2 regions of the Paenibacillus guangzhouensis genome follow, and region 1 is predicted to be linked to the other one. Evidence: riboswitches for the same ligand, from Rfam matches in the RefSeq annotation. Region 1 holds a riboswitch; the other holds the start of a gene.

Region 1 (7,616 bases):
AGCAAGCTCACGTTCTCTGAGCAACGCCGTCTCCATCTGGGCCGCAGTATCATCCATCGCCCTGAACTGCTGATTCTGGAAGAAATGGAGCAGAATATCGACCTCGAGAGCTGCATTATTGTCCGTCAAGTCATCGCTCATCTGCAAGAACAGGGAACCGCCATCTTCATGACGACTTCTTCGATGGAAGATGCCGTATCGATCACGAGCGACGTCTATTCCCTGAGAGGCCAGCAATTCAAGAAAATCGAGTTAGAGAGCGCAAGCGAATCCGTACAGCAGAGCACAGCGGCTATGGCCCAGACAGATGATATCCCGGCGGATCCGCCCGCATCAACCATTCCTGTAGATACAGATACAACTCCCGCCATACCGACGAACGATGAGGCATCAGCTCCTGTACAAGAGTCCATTATTGAGTCTGATGATGTTCCCCCATCTTCAAGCGAGTCACCTATTCAGACCTATCCGATGCGCATCGAGAAAATACCTGCCAAGGTCAATGACAAGATCATCTTGTTCGATCCGACAGAAATCCTGTTCATCGAGAGCAATGAGGGTGTCTCGCAGCTCCATGTGAACGAAGGCGTATTTCCCTGCGCCATCAAACTTGGTGACCTGGAAGAGAAACTCAAGCTATTCGGCTTCTTCCGTTGCCATCGTTCCTACATCGTGAACCTCCAACATGTGCGTGAAGTCATCACATGGACACGGAATAGCTACAGTCTTATTTTGGACGACAAATCGAAGTCCTCCATTCCGTTATCGAAGGGGAAATTCGATGAATTAAGAGCGATCATTGGCATTTAGTCCTGACTCATTCAGGTCCAAAAATGCAGGTTTCAACCCTTCGCATACTCTTTTCATCCCATATATAATGCGGGTTCTCGGGTTTTTCTCTACTATTGGGGATGTAAGCAAGAGACCGAAACGAAAAGAGGAATAAGCGATGGAACATATCATTGAAGTCAATCAATTAATGAAATCATTCGGCAGCAAAACAGCACTCAAACATATTGAATTTAACGTACGCAAGGGTGAGATTTTCGGATTCCTCGGACCTAGCGGATCCGGTAAAACAACTACCATTAAAATACTTACTTCGCAACTCACGCTCTCGGCTGGCGAAGTGCATGTCTTCGGGAAAGACATTACCCGGACCAAAGACTTCTCTCATCTCAATCGCATCGGCATCTTAACCGATAATAGCGGATTATATGAACGACTCAGCGTGTACGACAATTTAGAGCTGTTCTGCAAATTATACGATGTGCCCCTGAAGCGCATAGATGAAGTGTTGAGCGAGGTGAACCTCCTTCAAGATAAGAAAGCAATGGTCAAACAGTTATCCAAAGGGATGCGTCAGCGGGTCACGTTAGCGAGAGCGCTCCTGCACAAGCCGGATCTATTATTCTTAGATGAACCGACATCTGCACTCGATCCGAAAAATACGATGCATATTCATGAGAGTCTGCGCAAGCTGAATGCAGCAGGCACGACGATTTTCTTAACGACGCACGATATGTCCGAAGCCGAGCAGCTCTGCGACCGGATTGCCTTTATCCATGAAGGGGAGATTCGCGCACTCGATACGCCTCAAAATCTACGGCTCATGTATAGCGACCGCAGCATCACCGTCGTCACAGCACACAAAGGAAAAGAAATCATCGTTCAAGATGCCGCTGGCATCGAGAAAATTCAATCCTATATGCAGCTCGGCCAATTACTGTCCATACATTCGAACGAACCGACACTAGGAGATATTTTCGTCAAACTTACGGGAGGGAACTTACAATGACATTTTCAATGAGAAGATTTCAAGCAATTGTTCAAAAAGAATGGAAAGACGCGGTTAAAAACCCACAAGTCCTGTTGATGGCTGCAATGCCAATCATGTTCACCTTCCTATTCCAACGGATGGGGATGGAAGCTGGCATCCTATTAAGCATGCCCCTGTTGTTCGTCTTGTCTATGACGGCAGCCTTCGTCCAGGCAAGCATGGTATCCGAAGAGAAAGAGAAGCATACCCTTCGCGTTCTCATGCTGTCCCCAGCTTCCGCTGTTGAAGTGCTATTCGGCAAGAGCTTCATCACGATGCTCATCTCGATTGCGGTTGTTGCGATTAGCGTTGCTGTTGTCGGCCCTACATTTACGCTAGATTATTTATGGCTCGTTCTCATGTTCCTTCTATCGCTTATTATGTTCATCGCAATCGGTACGATCATCGGCCTGATATCCCGTACAGTTCAAGAGACATCGATCTCCGGCTTGCCGGTCCTCTTAATCTTCATGGTCGGGCCGATGTTCGCACCGATGCTGAAAAATGAATTTCTCATCAACATCGTGTCTTATTTGCCAACGGATCGTCTAACCCATGCATTAATGGAAGTATCAAAAGGAAATGGATTCAGCGCCATTCAAGGCGACTTCCTCAATATTTTGATCTGGACAGTCCTATCGATCCCCGTCTGTCTTTTCATCTACCGTAAACGTAGATTCGACTAATGCTAGCTAAATAACGAAGGGCTCTTAATCCGTAATGGATTCAGAGCCCTTGTTGTATTCGTGGCGATTCGATGCCGTAGAGAACGGGATCACCCATCGAATGCTAATCGCGAGAACAATCACAGCAGCACACCAATAGATGGAAGCTGTCCCCGTGGCTGCGTCCAGCGTGTACGCAAGCGTAGGGCCAATGGATGCGCCTAGATCCGTCGTAACGGTGTAGGCGGTCATAATGGCTACTTTCGAAGGTTGCGATGCAGACACTTCCGTAGCGAATGAGTCGACAACGGTCGTCACGGCACTAATAACCAACTGTAAGCCAAGCAATAAGACGATCCAGATGCCAAGCGGCATCTGCAGCGGGATGATCGCCAGCAGACAAGCTGCAGCGATCAGTACGGCAGCTACAACGCGATGCGGACGTGCAGCGCGGTCGAAACCTCGGCCAATGAGAGGGGCTAGCCATGGCTGCCAGCTCGCGCGGATCGCCTGTAAGATGCCCGTAAGGGAAGCTGCCCCAATGGTCAAGGCGCCAATCGTCACGAACGTGGATTCATGCACCTGAATGAGACGGCTTAAGGTCGCGTTGAACATCCCTTGGAACACGAGCGCCATCGCTAGACCCGTGACAAGCATCCATAATACCGTCGGCACTCTCCAAAAGCTTACGCGATGTTCATGTTTCGTCCCGTCAGCATGGATCTCAATCCTTGAGTCAGAGATATAGCGTATCACATAAGGAATGCTGAGCAAGGCTATTGCCCCGAAGACGAGCGACACCGTCCGCATACCGAACAGATCGACCGCAAAGGAGCCTACGAGCATTCCGACAAGACCGCCAATACCCGATATGCCATTGTACGTACCGATGTATCGGCCCCGATTCCCCGAATCCGAGAGCTGCATAACTGTCAAATACCCACCAAGACGCAAGAAACTCCAAGCAATCCCCCATAGTATCCGCATCACGAGCAGCACCCAGAAGCTGCCGACAATACCGCAAGAGGCTGTCGTGATCGCTGCGAGACTGACTGCAAGTAATACCCCTGTACGCGTCGAAATAGAGCGATACAACCAGCCAATCAGCGGATTGAGCGGTAACCGAATTAATCGATTGGCAGAGAGGAGAATACCGACTTCCCACAAGGAGGATAGCCCAATCTCCTTCCAATGGATTGGCAGCACAACATAAAGCATGGAGTCCCCTAATAAGCAAATCGCCGTAATCCATGCAAGCGCTTGTATTTTTTGTTTGTTCTCCAATCGCCTCACCCGTATTCCTGTTTTTGACAGCATACCGAACGGGGAAGCGTGTGTCAATGAATTTATCCCACACAAATACACACAAAAACAAGCGACTTCTTCGATAATGCCAAAAAAACCGACCCCTTAGTAAGGAGTCGGTTGTCGATCTGCTTTTTAAGATTAATATTTCAAGGTCGGGTAAAGCGGGAATTGCGCAGTCAGATCACGCACCATGCCGCGCGCTTTCTCAAGTACTGCCTCATCCTTCGGATTTTTGAGTGTCATGGCGATGACTTTCGCGATCGTCTTCATCGCTGCTTCATCCATACCACGGGATGTTGCCGCAGGTGTACCGATCCGGATGCCGCTTGTTACAAATGGGCTCGTTGGATCGAATGGAATCGCATTTTTATTCACCGTAATGTTGACGGAATCGAGCACGTGCTCAGCATCTTTCCCTGTGATGTTCAAGTTACGTGTATCGATCAGCATTAAGTGGTTATCGGTTCCGCCGGATACCAAGTTCAAGCCTTCTTCGATCAACCCTGCAGCAAGAGCTTGCGCATTGTTGATGACGTTTTGTGCATAGGTCTTGAAGGATGGCTGTAAGGCTTCACCAAGCGCAACGGCTTTCGAAGCGATGACGTGCATGAGTGGTCCACCTTGTGTACCTGGGAATACTGCTTTATCGATCGCTTGTGCCCAAGCTTTGCGGCATAAAATCATACCGCCGCGAGGTCCGCGCAATGTTTTGTGCGTTGTTGTCGTAACGAAGTGTGCATGCGGCACTGGGCTTGGGTGCAAACCAGCTGCAACAAGACCTGCGATGTGCGCCATATCGACGAAGAACAACGCGCCTACATCATTTGCGATCGCTGCGATTTTCTCGAAATCAATGATGCGCGGGTAAGCACTAGCACCTGCAACGATCATGCGAGGTTTATGCTTGAACGCTGCTTTGCGCAGATCTTCATAATCGATGCGGAAGTCTTCTTCCGATACACCGTAAGCAACGAAATTGTAGAGCAATCCAGATGCATTCACTGGGCTGCCATGCGTTAAGTGACCGCCATGTGCCAGGTTCATACCAAGAACCGTATCGCCAGGTTGCAATGCTGCAAGGTATACCGCCATGTTCGCTTGTGCACCGGAGTGAGGTTGTACGTTGGCATGCTCGGCACCGAACAATTCTTTGGCACGGTTTCTAGCAATATCTTCTACGATATCAACATGCTCGCAGCCGCCATAGTAGCGCTTGCCTGGGTAGCCTTCTGCATACTTATTCGTAAGAACTGTACCCATGGCTTCCATAACCGCTTCGCTTACAATGTTCTCCGACGCGATCAACTCAATGTTGTTGCGTTGGCGTTGAAGCTCAAGGTCCATTGCTTTCAATACTTCGGGGTCTGCTTGTCTCAATTGATCTACCATTTCCAATTCCTCCTCATGATTAGGCGGAGCTAGGCTCCAATATATTGAGTGCTAGTTGCACGTATAAACTGCTCGTTCGCCGCCGATAAGCTTCGGTCTCGTACGCGCCATCGTGACGCGCGCTTGCCCCACCTGCTTGATCGATGGACGTACAGGGACAGCGACGCGGCGTAAATGCATGCCGATCAACGTCTCCCCGATATCGATCCCCGCATGGGCTTCGATCGTCTCCACCAGGCATGGTTCCTTCAGCTGCCGATACGCATAAGCTGCCATCGAACCGCCGGCTTTGGCGATTGGCACCGCAGACACTTCGTCTAGCCGATACGCATCTGCCGCCGCACGTTCAACAACCAGCGCGCGATTCAAATGCTCACAGCATTGAAAGGCGAGATAGAAGCCGACTTCGCTGCGCACCTTCTCAAACCCTGCGTACAACTCGGCCGCTATCGCTTCTGCACCGCCCGTCCCGATCCGTTGACCAACGACTTCACTGGTGCTCGTGCCGATCACGACAATCTGCCCAGCTCGAATCGATGCGACCTCGACAAGCTCGCGTATAATCTGCTCGACCTGCTGCTGAATGGATTCTTGTTCTTGTTGATTCATCGTAACCGTCTCCTTCCACTTCTTCATGCTGAAAAAGATCGACTAGGAACGATACTGCTGCTCGATTTGATTAACTTTGTTCACGCGGTTCACGTGACGAGGCCCTTCGCTAAACGGTGTATCGAGCCATACTTTAACAATTTCCTCCGCGATGCCTGGACCGATGACGCGTTCCCCCATCGCAAGAACGTTCGTATTGTTATGTTCCCGCGTTGCTTTTGCCGAGAAAAGATCGTGCACAAGCGCACAACGGATGCCTGGAACCTTATTCGCTGCGATGCTCATGCCAATGCCTGTTCCGCAGACAAGAATGCCACGATCCGCTTGCCCCTTCACCACTTGCTCGCATACCGCAATCGCATAATCCGGATAATCAACCGAATCTGTGCAATTGCAGCCAAGATCCTCTACATCATGTCCTAATGAACGAATAACTTGAATTAACCCGTCTTTGAGAAGCGTTCCTGCGTGGTCTGCGCCAATAGCGATTTTCATAGTCGTTCCTCCTGCTACCCCATCGTAATCATATTCCATACTCGGATGTGTTCAGAAAGTCGGCTGACTTTATAAACAACCTACTATAGTATACCTAATTTCTGGGGAAAAAACGAAAAAAAGAGCAGGACGCGTCGAATTCACGTCATTGCTCTTTTGCCCAGGCGACCGGCCGTATGTTCCGATGCTCCACCGTGGTAATGTCCACTTCGTCGCCAGTTACATCGGATCTGTCTCGATAGGTTCATCATATCGTATACGAACTTGAAAATCAATGGTGTATTTTCAGCCTTGCGTACGCTTCAGCAGCTTCAACAACGCGCTATGAATCTCCGTCAGACAATGACGGTACTCCGTAAGGGAACCGCCATAAGGATCACGAATATCAAAGTTCGGAATGCGCTGCTGAAGGGCGATAATCGCTGCGCGGTCGGAATCTGGAATCGGTTCTCCTAAGGCATGTTTCATCTGCCAGTCAGCAATACGCTCTTCCAGCGTAATCATATCTCGAATGACTTGCTCGTCCATTTCCACATATTCTTTGAGGGTATAGATCTGATCGATTGAACCAGGAAACTGCTGCACAACGTGCTGCTTATGTCCGCTTGTCATCGTCAAGATCAGGTCTGCCCAATCGACCTCACGGCCCGTAAGCGGCGTAGAGGAGGCACCTGCCGCATCGATCTGATGATCCTGCAGCGCAGCGACGGCATTCCTCGAGATCGACGCCCCGTGCGATGCAGCAACACCTGCTGAACGAACTTCAATATCTAAGTTTGCATCCTTCGCAAGCTTGCGCAGCAATGCTTCTGCCATCGGACTCCGGCATGTGTTCCCGGTGCATACGAATAAGATGTTCATCACACGCTCAACTCCTTTTCGCTTGCTAGATTAAATTCGGTTCTGTAGTGGTTCAATATAATCGCTGTTCAAAAGTCGGCTTTTCAGCACCGAGAAGGTTGTGTGAATCCGAAGAAGGAGGAATGGAGTTTAGGCCAAACCTAAATGAATACCGGACTTCAAGGATGAACGCAAGATTCGATGTCGAATCCGCTACTTCAAACACTTCGTGATCAAAAGATGACTTTTGAATTACCTCTTACAGGATAAATAGTACACCAAATGTAAACAAAATGACACCGCCAAACGCCTCGCCATATTCGCTAAGCCGGTGGCTGACTCGACTGCCAAGCAACAATCCCAAGATCGACATCATTCCGCCGAACAGTCCAAAGGTTAAAATCGTCAGCCATAAATTAATCTGGAACATGCCTAAGGATACCCCAACTGAAAAGGAATCGATACTAACGGAGAGCGAAAATAAAATAATC
Region 2 (7,616 bases), 1.9 Mb from region 1:
CATAATTAACTGAATCAGCCGTTGCGATTTCAACAAAGAGGGCCCACCCCTTTTATGGATTTTTTTCAGTATACCATGATAATAAGACAAGATTTGTCTTATTTATGCATTATGATGGGGCTATCAAATCCGTCCACGTTGACGATAAGGAGCGAATGACAAATGAAACCATTGGAGCAAAAACAAGAACAGGTTGGCGTCGTATTTATACATGGTGCGGGTTTAAATCGAAGCATTTGGCAAGAGGTCGCGGCAGATTTCGAATATCCATCCTTGTTCATCGATTTTCCAATGCGGGATGTGTCCGAAGACTTGCGCAAAGATCTCGCGCTGGCCGACTATGTCCGCCATATTCGGCAGCAGATCGATGCGTGGAGCGTTCGGAAGATTGTCCTCGTGGCACATTCGCTCGGCGGCATTCCTGCGCTTGAGGTTGCAAATGCCTTACCTGATCGTCTAGCTGGTTTCGTTGCAGTTGGTGCTGCCATCCCGCGGAAAGGCGGATCCTTCCTCTCGGTGCTGCCGTTTCCGAAGCGTATCCTGATGTCGCTCATCATACGCAAGCTCGGCACCAAGCCGCCAGTGTCAGTCATTCGCAGCGGGTTATGCCATGATCTGTCGGAAGAACAAACAACCCAGGTAATTGAGAACTTCGCACCCGAATCCATCCGGGTCTATACCGATCCGATCGACGTTATACCGCCGCCTGTGCCGAAACTATATGTACAATTAAGCAAGGATAAAGAGTTCGGTTCCTCCATGCAGCAGAAGATGATCGCCAATCTGCAGCCAGAGCATGTCCGGACGATAGACTGCGGCCATCTTCCAATGCTAAGCAATCCGCAAGGTTTGCGTTACGTCCTAGTCCAATTTCTAAGAGAAGCCATCTAATCGGGCTATCGTACATCGACATGCATCAAAGGAAGCTTCCGATCGGGGAATACGGTAGAGGCGATCTCCCCGATTCGTTTCGCTCCCATTTTGATATAGAAGGCTTCGGCATAAGGATCGCTGTCTATCGTAAACGCCGTCACATTCATCGCCTTCACGCGGCTTAGTAGATCGGCCCATAACCGCTGGCCGCATCCTTGACCGATATAGGCTGGGTCAACAAATAGCGCATCCAGCTTCTTCTCTTGCACAGAGAAGCTATAGAACGCAACAATCTCATCATGCTGCTCCAAGACATACACGATATATTGTTCCAAATATGGCGCGGTAACCGTCAGGTCGTCTTTACATTTTGCCAGGAAGTCTTCGGAATAGCCCCAATACGCTTTGGAGCGATATGCAAGGTGACTGATATGTTGGCAATCTTCTACTACAGCTTGTCGGATATTCATCGCTTATCTCCTTTACAATGTATAAAAATCCTCGTTACCAACCGGATAACGAGGATCGTGGAAATGATTATTTACGTGCGACAATCATGAAGCGGGCGGCATTCGTCCGAATCCCGCGATCGCATTGATTCGCCTCGACGAACTGCTTCAACAGCGCATGGTCTCGCTCATCCTGTCCGAAGTTCGGAATGATCGGCGTATGCATGAGCAGGAATAGGAGATCCTGAACGGATGCATAATATTCGTCCGTATCATATTCATAGACTTGAATATCCTTCATGCCTGCTCCCTCTAAAGCTTGCACAGATTGGCGCAGCAAGGTGCCCTGTGCGATTCCCCAGGCTTGACCTCTTCCGAACGCCTGCTTCACATTCCATTTGTCATGCTCGCTGACCTGCTGTGTGAAGAAGTAGCCATCATCCGCAAGGACTCTAGCAACTTCATGTGTGTCAAAAGCCGAGTGTCTGCAAGAGACGATATTGAACATGCCATCTGGGAAAACGAGTCGCTCTGCATCCATTTGGTAGAAGCACACATTGGTTGCTCCCGCCCGTCTCAGATTTCGCGTCGCGGTTTCCATCATGCCGGATGAGCAATCGATGCCAATCGCCAGCTGTACCGTATCAGCCATCGATAGTAGCGCTTCTCCCCCGCCGGTTCCAATATCCAAGAGGAGATCCGTCTTCCGGCAGACCTTCGTTACCTCTAGGTAGAGGTCACATGAGTCCCCTTCCGATACCATCTGCATGCTGCTGAAATCCCAGCCGTTCAATGCACCCACCTGATCGTAAAATTGTCGATATTCGCGTTCATTCATTGTTTTATTCCACCTTCCAAAATGATTCATCGTCAAACGAAAAAAGCCTGCCAAGTGATCTCATAGATATTCTCCGTTACGCAAAAGGGCATACGACCCCCTTGATAGCTGGCACGCGTGTTACCCAGCCCGGAGACTATCTACCTCGCATCATTTGGAATGCCATGTTCCGTTCACCTCAATTTGGAAGAATACTTCAAGTATACTCGGATTTCTCCGGTATTTTCAAGAACGCAGCGGTCGTTACACGCCCATACGGGTTCGTACCGTTCCCATCGTCTCCTGCTTCAGCCGATCGATATCCGTCATCAATCGCGCGATGGAATCATGATACTGCTGTTTTAACGACGCATCCTTCAGCGACACCAGATTGATCTGTGCCGTTAGCAGCGCCGACGATGCAGCAGCCTCAAGCAAAATCGCACTAATACCAAGATCCGATAGCACATATGGGTTGCAGCAATCAACGATCCCTTTCGCATGGCGTATTCCTGCAAGACACGCCTCGATCAGACGAAGCGGGACATCGATCGCCTGAATTGTCGCTTGTTCCATCGCCGCAGTACGCGCTGCCCGCTCCTCTTCCGTGTTCCGCGGCAGTTTCAGCGCCGCCATATACTGCTCGAAGCAATCAATATCCTGCGCGAGCAGTTGCTCATAAATTGCCGTGAGTTTGTTCATCCGGTCTAATGCCTCTAGCATTTGCTCTTGATAGGCTGCATATTTCTCGCCTAACGACAGATTGCCGACCATCGATGTCATCGAAGCGCCCAAGGCCGCGACAAGCGCAGCCACACTGCCTCCCCCTGGTGTCGGACGAGCGCTCCCGGCTTGCTCGACAAAAGTCCGAATCGATTGATCCCATAGATTCGTACGCATGATTACTGTACCCCCTTCTGTAGGCGAATCGCCTTCGTCAGATTCTGATAGAGAATCGCTGTCGTGAGCGTCCCAACCCCACCTGGTACAGGAGATATGGCTTGCACCTGTGTAGCTACCTCCGGCGATATATCTCCAACAATTTTGCCGTCCACCGTCTCATTAATGCCAGCGTCGACCATCACGAGGCGCTCATGCACCATATTCGGCTGAATCATATGCGCACGTCCTACGGCAGCAATCGCAATGTCTGCATGGCCTAGATGCATCGCGAGATCCTTTGTTCTCGAATGGCAGACCGTCACCGTCGCTTGTTCATGCTGAAGCAGATGGAATAATGGGAGCCCTACCGTCTGTCCACGGCCGATCAAGGTCACGTTTTTCCCTTCCAGCGTATAACCGTAATGCTTCAGGAGCTGGATGCATGCCTGAGGTGTCGCCGGATAGAGTCCCGCTTCTCCTGTAATGGTCGCCCGCTGATTGCTCGGGGTGACCCCATCGATGTCTTTCCAAGGAGCGATCGCATTCACGATGGTTGACGCAGATAGATGCTTCGGTAGCGGTAACTCCAGCATAATGCCGTGCACGCCGGCATCCTCATTCAGTCGCGCAACCTGCTGTATGATCTCCTCTTCGCGCACCTCCACCGGATACGTATAGAGATCGTAGGTAATCCCAAGCCGCTGTGCAATCTTCTGTTTGGACTGCGCATAATAGGCGGATGCCGGGTCTCCTTCCACTAAGATGACAGCCAGGCGAGGCTCATATCCCTCGTCCTTCCACCCATCCACCTGCAGCTTCACGTTCTCATACACGAGATCCGCCGCTTCCTTCGCCTTCATGATTGTTGTCACATCGACAACCTCCTTCTTGAGATAATTCATACATTGTCGTATGAAAACAAAAAAAAGCATTCACAGCAGACTCGCATGTCGCGATTCTTCTGCAAATACTTTTCCCCAGGCGAACGGATCGTTAGATCGGGAGGCTTCCTCGTGGTTCATTCCACTCAATTTCGCCAGTCACATCCCGCTTTTGTATGTATTGTAGCAGAGATGGCCAGAAGATGCACCCACGAATTGTCTGCTCCGACGTGCCCTGCGCTATTGACACCCAATTTTGGAATATGGTATATAAAAATAAGAATTAGCACTCAATGATTCAGAGTGCTAATCACAGTGTAGACGTATGACATAATTAGAGCAGCGACACATATCTGACCTTTAACCTTGAGAGGAGATTTATTCATGACGAAGAAGCAATTCCAAGCCGAATCCAAACGATTACTTGAAATGATGATTAATTCCATCTATACGCAGCGTGAAATTTTCCTGCGCGAGCTTATCTCGAACGCGAGTGATGCGATCGATAAAATGTACTATATGGCGCTAAGCAACGATAGCCTTGTCTTCGATAAAGACAACTACTTCATTAAAGTGACGGCGAACAAAGAGGCTCGTACATTAACGATCACCGATACAGGGATTGGGATGACGAAGGAAGACCTTGAGAACAATCTCGGCGTCATCGCGAAGAGCGGCTCGCTCGCTTTCAAGAAGGAGAACGAAGCGAAAGACGGCCACAACATTATCGGCCAATTCGGCGTCGGCTTCTATTCGGCCTTCATGGTCGCAGACGAAGTGAGAGTATACAGCAGAGCCTTCGGCAGCGACGAAGCGTATGTCTGGGCATCGTCGGGTGCAGACGGCTACACGATTGAGCCGTCCGAGAAAGCGACTGTAGGTACAGAAATCGTGCTCCATATCAAGCCGAATACCGAAGAAGATTCCTATGATGAATATTTGGAGGAATACCGCCTCAAATCGATCATCAAGAAATATTCCGATTTCATCCGTTATCCGATTAAGATGGATGTGCATGGGAAGCGTCCGGTTGAAGGCAGCGAAGAACTGGAAGACTATCAAGAAGAGCAGACCGTGAACAGCATGGTGCCAATCTGGCGCAAAAATAAGAACGAACTGACAGCCGAAGATTACGAGAACTTCTACAATGAGAAGCGTTACGGCTTCGACAAACCGCTGAAGCACTTGCATATCAGCGCAGACGGCGCGGTCGTGTACAACGCGATTCTCTACATTCCTGAGAATACGCCATTTGATTATTACACGAAGGAATATGAGAAAGGTCTTGAGCTCTACTCGAACGGCGTGTTAATCATGAATAAATGCGCAGACCTGCTGCCAGACTACTTCAGCTTCGTCAAAGGACTGGTTGATTCGGAGGATCTCTCCCTCAACATTTCCCGCGAGATGCTGCAGCATGATCGTCAGCTGAGCTTGATCGCCAAAAATATTAAGAACAAAATTAAGAGCGCTCTAGCAAGTCTTCTTAAGGATGAGCGCGAGAAATATGAGCAATTCTTCAAAGCCTTCGGAAGACAGCTCAAGTACGGCGTATATAGCGACTACGGCATGAACAAAGAAACGCTGCAAGACTTGCTGATGTTCTACTCTTCCACCCAGAAGAAGATGGTGACGCTCGATGAATACATTTCGCGCATGCCGGAAGAGCAGAAGTACATTTACTATGCAGCAGGCGATTCGGTTGAGCGGATCGAGAAGCTTCCTCAGACGGAGCTTGTCGCGGACAAAGGCTACGAAATCTTGTACCTGACCGATGATATCGACGAGTTCGCGATCAAGATGATCATGAACTACAAAGAGAAGGAATTCAAATCCGTGTCCAGCGGCGATCTTGGCATCGAAGCAGACGCGAATGACAAGGCTGCGGAAGCGGAAGAGCAAGAGAACCAAGCGCTGTTCGATCAGATGAAGACAATTTTGGCCGGCAAAGTGAAGAACGTTAAAGCTTCCAAACGCTTAAAGAGCCATCCGGTCTGCCTTTCCACGGAAGGCGAGCTAACGATTGAGATGGAGAAAATCTTAAGCGCGATGCCGAACAGCCAAGATGTGAAGGCCGACAAAGTACTCGAAATCAACGTCAACCATGAGGTGTTCCAGTCGCTCAAAGATGCTCACGCATCTGACCAAGAGAAGCTGAACTTGTACGTAAATCTCTTGTACCATCAAGCCCTACTTATTGAAGGCTTGCCGATCCAAGATCCGGTTGCCTTCACGAACGATATTTGTAAGGTCATGGTCTAAGAACCAAGTAACACAAAAGGCAGTTCCCACCATGATGGGAGCTGCCTTTTCTATATCTACGCTGACTTATCGTTTCATTTCGCGACCGCTTTATAGTAAGTCTTCTCCCCTGCTTGTATCGCTATCGCTTCCGAAGTGTCAATGCCTTGGATGGCGAACAACTTCGTTCCTGGCGAATAGGACGTCGCGTGATTATTCGGTGTTTCCATTATCTCATCCGTCGATTGCGTTTCAATTACACCGATTTCTTCCCCAATGTCCGTCACTTCTTCTTGAGTTTCATGATAAATCCGATCATTCCATTTCACACTGGGCGCAGAAATCGAAGCTATGGAAGAATCGATCTGGGTTATCTCAGTTTTCTCGCTGATCTGACCCGCTGAGCAGCTCGTTAATAGGAACAGGGCTAGTAATAACATCATTATTTTCAAGAGCGAATCACCTCACTCTTCTAACGTCTCTTACGTCAATAATGTTTCAATATATGGAAATTTTATAATATGACATCCAAATTTAAATCATATTATATTCCACTATTTTGTCATATATAGGAAAATATTTTCATAGAAAGAAGGTTTTTGTAGATTTGCGCAGAATCATATATTTGTCATTTATTAACATTATAGGAGGCTTTATGATGAGAAACAAACAACAAAGACTGGGCACCATGGCCGTGGCCGTAGCGACCAGTCTTACCTTATTGCTCGGCAGCACACCTGTATTCGCAGCACCAACCTCGTTCGGGAAATGGCCCAGCCGCACACAGACGTTGAACGTATCCAGCAGCGCAGATCTATCCGCTTGGTCCAGTGGCGCTTCCAAATGGAAGAGCGCCTCAAATTTCCAAGTCACCGCCAAACTAGGCGTAGACACAACCTACTATGCGACCGATGTCAATAATGCCAATGTCGATTGGGACGGCAACGCATCTTACAGCACGATCAGCGGCAAGATCACCAAAGCAACCGTGAATCTAAACACCTATTTCACGAATCAATCCAAATATACGAGCAGCATCAAGGCAGGCGTTGCAGCGCATGAAATCGGCCATTCCTTGGGACTCAACCATACATCCGTCGTCGAGACGACATCGATCATGAATCCCTATACCTTCACAGACAAAGGTGTACTCAACAGACCTCTCTCTCCGGCTTCATCCGATATTTCCGTTGTGAACGGATTATATCCGGCCCTCCTCATGAACAACACACCAGAACAAGAAGCAGCCGCTGAAGGAGAAGAAGTAATCCACATGCACCCTTCATGGGCTGTCTACTATGCGAACGAAGAAGAACTGACGAGAGCAGCGGATCTTGTCGTCCGTGGGACCGTCGCTGCGTCCGGTCAGAGCTTCTTCCGACAAACCGATGCTACGTCCTATGCAACGTTAAGTCAAATCGATGTTCAGGATGTCGTGAAGGGCGATGATGCGCAAGAAGGCAGCTCGATTAC

What was found. Region 1 has a riboswitch for ZMP and ZTP ahead of rpiB (ribose 5-phosphate isomerase B). Riboswitches for the same ligand answer to the same signal wherever they lie in the genome.
Region 2: another riboswitch for ZMP and ZTP. It lies ahead of GCU39_RS18585 (bifunctional 5,10-methylenetetrahydrofolate dehydrogenase/5,10-methenyltetrahydrofolate cyclohydrolase); the one in region 1 lies ahead of rpiB (ribose 5-phosphate isomerase B).

What each region holds. Positions count from the first base shown of each region.
Region 1 is NZ_CP045293.1:6,003,231-6,010,846, reverse strand. Features, by position in the region: gene GCU39_RS32435 (LytTR family transcriptional regulator DNA-binding domain-containing protein) at 1-810, shown strand, start outside; gene GCU39_RS27080 (ABC transporter ATP-binding protein) at 950-1,798, shown strand; gene GCU39_RS27075 (ABC transporter permease) at 1,795-2,505, shown strand; gene GCU39_RS27070 (MFS transporter) at 2,530-3,777, opposite strand; gene GCU39_RS27065 (serine hydroxymethyltransferase) at 3,931-5,181, opposite strand; gene GCU39_RS27060 (TIGR01440 family protein) at 5,233-5,790, opposite strand; gene rpiB (ribose 5-phosphate isomerase B) at 5,833-6,285, opposite strand; ZMP/ZTP riboswitch at 6,437-6,518, opposite strand; gene GCU39_RS27050 (low molecular weight protein arginine phosphatase) at 6,571-7,146, opposite strand; gene GCU39_RS27045 (manganese efflux pump MntP) at 7,385-7,616, opposite strand, start outside.
Region 2 is NZ_CP045293.1:4,133,559-4,141,174, forward strand. Features, by position in the region: gene GCU39_RS18560 (helix-turn-helix transcriptional regulator) at 1-36, opposite strand, end outside; gene GCU39_RS18565 (alpha/beta fold hydrolase) at 163-891, shown strand; gene GCU39_RS18570 (GNAT family N-acetyltransferase) at 897-1,343, opposite strand; gene GCU39_RS18575 (class I SAM-dependent methyltransferase) at 1,411-2,160, opposite strand; gene GCU39_RS18580 (cyclodeaminase/cyclohydrolase family protein) at 2,404-3,039, opposite strand; gene GCU39_RS18585 (bifunctional 5,10-methylenetetrahydrofolate dehydrogenase/5,10-methenyltetrahydrofolate cyclohydrolase) at 3,042-3,893, opposite strand; ZMP/ZTP riboswitch at 3,990-4,075, opposite strand; gene htpG (molecular chaperone HtpG) at 4,287-6,164, shown strand; gene GCU39_RS18595 (hypothetical protein) at 6,239-6,586, opposite strand; gene GCU39_RS18600 (matrixin family metalloprotease) at 6,799-7,616, shown strand, end outside.